DNA from 2 places in the Pseudoalteromonas sp. 1_2015MBL_MicDiv genome. Region 2 is predicted to be linked to the other one. Evidence: predicted binding sites of a transcription regulator. Region 2 holds the regulator's gene; the other holds the start of a gene.

Region 1 (3,428 bases), 1.4 Mb from region 2:
TTAATAGACTTTCGGATGATGCCGTTAGTTGGAATGATTTATTAGATAAAATTAAGGGGGTTAATAAGTTTGAAAATGGAAATCTTCCAAATACGGTGGTTTATGAGAGAGTTTTCATGGAAAAGCATATTCCAGAACATAGTCAGAAAGCTGATGAAGTTGATATTAAAAATACTATTGCGGATGCAATGAAGTCACAAGGTTCTAATGAGGTTTTTGAAAAACTAGTATCGCTAGATATTAATAATTACTTAACGACCAATTACGATTATGCTTTTGAAAAGGCTTTAAAAATTAATGCTCAAAAATTAAGTACCGAAGATATTTATAGCCTAAGGCGAAAGAGAGAATATAATTTAAATAAAAATGTTAAATACTTATGGAGTATTCACGGAGAAATAGAACATCCTAAATCAATTATGCTTGGATTAGACCATTACTGTGGCTCAGTTAGTAAAATTGAATCCTATGTTAAAGGTACTTATAAACATATAGTTGATGGTAAAAATCAAAGCGTAGAGCCAATGTCGACTAAATTAAAAAAAAGTAGTTATTGTTTTACGTCATGGATTGATCTTTTCTTTTCTTCAAATATTCATATTATTGGGCTCTCCCTTGATTACAGCGAAACTGATATTTGGTGGTTACTTAATAAGCGAGCTCGTTTTGCCGCTGATAATTTAGTGGATAACAAAATATATTTTTATACGAATCAGATTGAGCGGGAAAAATCAGAATTACTCAAATCATTCAATGTTGAAGTGGTAAACATAAAAGTTATAAATGACGACTATAAAAGTATGTATATGTCTGCAATAAGTAAAATTAAGCTAATGTCTGAAACTGTGTAAAATAAGTAACGAAAAAGCAAGCCATGAGGCTTGCCAAGAAGGGTGTTAATTAGCTCTCACCTAGCCTTTAAGCTATTAGCTTTTCCGCAAGGTTCAATTCCATTATTGCTTTTAATAAACGGTATAGGTTAATTGACGCGTCAATTTCTTCTTTACGGTTTGTTAAGCTTTCAATATTTAAGCCCAGCGGTACATCTAAATGCGCACAGCTTTTAAGTATTAAGTCGAGGTTTTCGCGGCAAATACGGACTGATTCACTTAATGTATTGTCTGCATCAAGCATGCGCCATTTAGTTGCCTCTGGCACTGAGATACCCAACCATTGCATAAACTCTAAGGTTTTTTCGCCGCCGCACGGGGTAAACGTTAATATAATACGTTGAGGTGTAATACCCTGTGCTTTACAAGTACGTGCGTAGCTAGTGATTAGCTCTATAGTAGCTTGTGCATCGTAAACAGCTTGCGATATAAAAAACTGACAACCTTGTGCTGTTTTTTCTATTAATCGTTCGTGCTCATTTCGTTTACTTGAATGGCGCTCGGCAATCGTAACGCCACCTAAAAAGAAATCATCTGATTGCTCAGCCATCGCTTTATACGCATCTGGCAGGCTTAGCTTTATATCGCCTATCGATGATGGGCTACCTACTAAAACAACATTTTGTAAATCGTAGTCGTTTTTAGTTTCACTTAGCCAATCTTTAAATTCGCCTACGCCACGCTGCGCCACACTTTTATAAGTAATCACATCTTGTGCAGATAAATTACGAAGTAAATGGCTGTATTCACGCGGATCAACGGTTTGTTTAAACGCAAATGGGCGGTCTTGGTTAGTTCGACTGCTTTCGTCTTGAATGTCGTAAATTATTACGCCGTCGTATTCAATTTCGTGTAAGCGACCTAATAGCTTTTCTGCAATGGTTTTTAATTGCGCTTTATCGGTGCCAATTTTAGGCGGGGTAGTACCAATAAGATAAACACCTTGATTGGTGTCCACTATCTTCTCTTTTAGTGATAAAGCCATAATCCTCATTCCAGCTAAGTTTGTTTTGATGGATTTAATATAGCAGCCATTTAGACGTCTAGATAGATTTATTTGGTGAAAGTTTTTCAACTAACATGATGTTTATTCATAGTGTTTGTTCCCATTATTTATAATTGACACAGTTGTTTACATAATAAATTCCCTTGGGACTCTTATATTTATTGGCTTTGGGGCATAATCGAGGGTGAGTTAGTGTTAAATCTGACAAAAAATTTGCTCAATTTAAAAAGGGACAACAATGAAATTTAAATTATTAGCAACCAGCTTAGCGGTATCGCTGGCGTTAACGGGTTGCGCCATGCAACAAAACCAAAGCGCGCAAACAACAGCACAACAAGAACAAGTAAATAAAGCTGATGACCGTGTTTTTTCACAAGATTACTTAATTGAAGAGCTAGAAAACGGCTTACGTGTCATGGTTGTTAAAACCGATTACCCTGATGTAGTGTCGCTGCAAATTCCGGTATCGGTTGGATCGCGTAACGAAGTTGAAGAAGGCAAAACAGGCTTTGCTCACTTTTTTGAACACATGATGTTTAAAGGCTCAAAAAAATACCCTGAAGATGTGTACTCAGACATATTAAAAAATTCAGGTGTTGATAACCGCGCTTATACAACAAATGATTACACAAATTACCATTTAAACTTTTCAAAACAGCATCTAGATAAAGTACTTGAGCTTGAAGCTGATGTTTTTCAAAACTTGACCTACACCGAAGAGCAATTTAGAACAGAAGCACAAACGGTAAAAGGTGAGTACTTAAAAAACAACGCGAGCCCAATTCGTAAATTATTAAGTGCTGTGCGCGAAGAAGCGTTTGACAAGCACACTTATAAACACACCACTATGGGCTTTTTTAAAGACATAGAAGCCATGCCTGATCAAATGGCGTACGGTAAAGAATTTTTTGCTAAATTTTATAAGCCTGAGTATGTGTCACTGGTTATTGTGGGCGATGTAGACCCGCAAGCAACAATGGCAATGGTTAAAAAGCATTGGGGAAGCTGGAAAAAGGGTAACTATGTTGCTGACATTAAAGCAGAGCCTGTTCAACAAGCACCAAAATATTTGCACCAGCAAGATGAAGCACTACCAGGGCATTGGTTACTCGTATCGTACAAAGGCGCTGCGTGGGAGCCTGCTAAAAAAGACAGAGCGGCACTTGATTTAATCTCACAGCTTTATTTTTCAAATAATTCAGATTTATATCAAGAGCTAGTGGTCGACAAACAAATTGCCAGCCAAATGTTTACCTATAACCCAGAGACTAAAGATCCGGGTTTATTACACGTATTTGTTAAAGTAGAAAACGCAGATGATTTAGCCACTGCACGCGATGCCATTAACCGAACTTATGCAAAAGCACGCACTGAGCTTGTTGATGAGCAAAAGTTGAGTGATTTAAAATCGAACCTTAAATACAGCTTTATTAATGGCTTAGACTCATCGCAAGCGATTGCATCAACCCTTGCCAGCTACATGCATTTTGAGCGCGATCCTGAGGTTATAAACCAGCTGTATAAATCGGCAG
Region 2 (3,428 bases):
GCAAGCAATTGGGCTTCTTGTAGCTGCCCTGTTTGCGCTAACAGCGTTATTGTTGATAGCTCTTCATTCAATATTTTTAGAGCGTTACGCTTTGTATTAGCTTGTAATAACTGCTCTATTAAATCTATTTGATGATTATTTAACTGTAATAAAATATCAGCAATTACATGTGTATCTTGCTGCTGGTAACTTTGCCATAACTTAACTAGTGTATCGGTTGTTTTCCCAGCTGCTGATACCACAACGCAATCACCAGGTTGTGTGTGCTCTAATATAATACCCGCAACACTTTTGTAACGCTGCGCTGAACTTAAACTCGAACCGCCAAATTTATGTATATTTTTAGTCATGTTAGTTACCAAAGCGCGGGGTAAGCGGCACTTAACTTAGCATCACCGCTCGATGTTCCCGCACCTTTAGTTAATCGATTTGTATTGTTTTTTCTGCCAGGTTTTACAAGTGTAAATACACGTTCAAGATCTGCTAATAAATCTTCAATGTCTTCTATTCCGACAGAAACACGAATAAGCGTATCACCAACGCCGGCTTCTAAGCGCGCTGTTGCATCCATCCCTGCATGCGTCATGGTAGCAGGGTGGCATATTAAGCTCTCAACGCCGCCTAGCGACTCAGCTAAACTAAAGTTATGTAGACTAGTTAAAAAAGCCGCAGCATCGTTTATATCGCCTTTAATATCAAAGCTAACCATGCCACCAAAACCAAGCTGCTGTGCTTTCGCTAATTCATGTTGGGGGTGCGACTCAAGCCCAGGGTAATAAACTTGGCTAACGAACTCAGATTCTTCGAGATACTTAGCTATTGCTAATGCATTTTCTTGATGCTGCCTTAATCGCACATTTAAAGTACGTAAACCACGAAGCGTTAAATAGCTATCAAAAGGTGCCCCTGTGATACCAATGTTATTAGCCCACCAAGCAAGCTCGTCACCGATCTCTTGTGTTGCAGCAATAACAGCACCGCCCACTACATCTGAGTGTCCGTTAATATATTTAGTGGTTGAATGCACCACAATATCTACACCAAACTTAATCGGATTTTGTAAAGCAGGCGATAAAAATGTATTGTCAGCGGCCACCAGTGCGCCACACTGCTTAGCAATATCAGTAACCGCTTTAATATCAGTTAAACGTAGTACAGGGTTACTTGGTGTTTCAATCCAAATGAGTTTTGGTTTAATTACTAATATTTTTTGAAGACTTTCTGGTTTTGTTAAATCTAAAACCTCAAGCTTTAGCAAGCCACGCTTTTGCAGGGACGTAAATAAACGGTAGCTTCCACCGTAGCAGTCGTGTGGGATCACTAACGTGTCGTCGTGATTAAGCAGCTGAGTTGCTAAGTGTACAGCCGCCATGCCTGTGGCTGTAATTATGCCGCGTACTCCACCTTCGAGCTCAGCAAGGGTCTCGGCTAAGATATCGCGGTTAGGATTACCGCTGCGGCCATAATCATATTGGCGTTTAGTATCAAAATCGGCAAACGAATAAGTAGTCGATAAATAGATTGGCGCGACCACTGCACCGTGGTGTTTATCGGCTTCAACGCCACTACGGACCGCAATGGTTGCTTTGTTTTTTTCGCTCATATTCGTCACCTGATTAATTTGGATGTTTAGACGTCTAAAAGAGTAGTTTATTCAATTTGGGAAGTCAAAGTATTTTAAAGCTCTAGATAGCTAAAAATTAAAGTGTTCTTTGAAAATTACGTGCTTAAACTTGTTAAAAAGTAGTTATATTTGCATTCACATTGAGCTTATTAAGGTAGATCTGTATCTATTATTTGACTATCTTTTTTAAATCGATAGAATTTCAAGCATATTTACACGCTTTTTATGGCGTGTAAGAAATTAATAATCTGAGGCAACGATACATCTTATGGCTAAATGGAATGGTGAGTATATTCACCCATACGTAGAACACGGGCAAAAATCAGGGCATGTGAAGAAAGTCACCGTTTCAATCCCGTTAAAGGTCCTGAAAGTTTTAACTGACGAGCGTACTCGTCGTCAAGTTAAAAACTTACGCCACGCCACAAACAGTGAGTTACTATGCGAAGCATTTTTACATGCATTTACAGGCCAACCCTTACCAAGCGATGAAGACCTGAGTAAAGATAATATAGAAAAGATACCTGTAGAGGCTAAATCGATAATGGAAGAAATGAAACTAAATATACCTGACTTAAATGATCTTAAATAAAATTCAGATATTTCAATCCACGCAGTTCAAAACTAGTAAATTACCAACAGATATAAAAATATTTAGTTGGTAATTAAGAGCTAACTCTATGTGTACTTAAATATAAATTTTCGCTAATTGTCGAGATAATTCTAAGGCAGGTGAAATAATAATACTCATACCAAAATTTTCTATATCCATCTTATAAAGCTCATTTTCATCTGACGTTTGTATTAAAAAAGCCTTTTTAGCTTTTTTTGTTTTCATCGCATTACTGAGCAATTTTATAGCTTCCCCTAAAGTTTCATTATCTTTTTGCACTTTTACAAGTACAGGGGTTCCTTCATATTGCTTAATAAGAATTGCATCTATCCCTTTATTCCTTTGTATCGGATTAAATTCAATACCTTTTAGAAAATTAAGGACTGAATGTTCGACATTATTATAAGAATCACGGCCATTTTTAAGAAGGTTTGACTCTGTTTTTATTGGGTTATCTATTCTATCTTTACTTAAATTTACCGCATCTAAAGATTCATCTATACCTATAAAATTCCTACCTAGAAGCTTTGCTGCAACACATGTTGTACCGCTTCCGCAGAAAGGATCTAAAACAATATCACCTTCAGCAGTAACAAGATTAATTACTTGTTCTAAGAGTAAAAGAGGCTTTTGAGTCGGATAGCCAACCCGCTCTTTTGCCTTAGGATTCAAATAAGGAATATCCCAAACATCACTTAACGGAACACCTTTTTTTTCAGCGCCGTTTATTGAATTACCTAAACTGTCCTTATCATAAACAGACTTATTATGCCTATCCCTAGTTCTTCGCTGAAGTATTTGATCAATATTCGTAGTCTCTGAATATGGTTTATAAAGTGTATTAAATTTGAAGTCTTTAGTTTTAGAGTAGAAGTATATATTTTGGTGGCTAGGTAACAGCCCTTTCTTAGAATTAGACCACCTTTTATAAGCCCAAATGATTTCAGACTGAAAGTTCTTGGCTCCAAAGATATGATCTAACAACCCCTTATAATATGCTCACCGCTCTTATCGCAGTGAACAAAAATAGAGCCGCTATCTTTTAATAAAGAATGCATTAACTTTAAGCGTTTTTCCAAAAACTTTGCATAACCTAAGTTGCTTCCCCAACTGTCATTAAAACTAAACTCTTGAGTTCTTTCTCGGTTCTTTAAAGTGTGTTTCTTTTCTGTAAAAAAAGGAGGATCTAAA

Evidence for each region. Region 2 encodes MetJ, which represses methionine synthesis genes. Its sites were predicted from a motif close to TAGACGTCTAGACGTCTA; they were not measured.
Region 1: the regulator MetJ is predicted to act here: its motif matches at 1,919-1,936, upstream of AOR04_RS13305 (methylenetetrahydrofolate reductase).

The regions. Positions count from the first base shown of each region.
Region 1 covers NZ_CP012737.1:2,984,193-2,987,620, reverse strand. The annotation lists gene AOR04_RS13310 (SIR2 family protein) at 1-851, shown strand, start outside; gene AOR04_RS13305 (methylenetetrahydrofolate reductase) at 919-1,875, opposite strand; gene AOR04_RS13300 (M16 family metallopeptidase) at 2,135-3,428, shown strand, end outside.
Region 2 covers NZ_CP012737.1:410,607-414,034, reverse strand. The annotation lists gene metL (bifunctional aspartate kinase/homoserine dehydrogenase II) at 1-350, opposite strand, end outside; gene metB (cystathionine gamma-synthase) at 356-1,603, opposite strand; gene metJ (met regulon transcriptional regulator MetJ) at 1,893-2,216, shown strand; gene AOR04_RS22055 (DNA-methyltransferase) at 2,313-3,221, opposite strand; gene AOR04_RS21995 (DNA methyltransferase) at 3,215-3,428, opposite strand, start outside.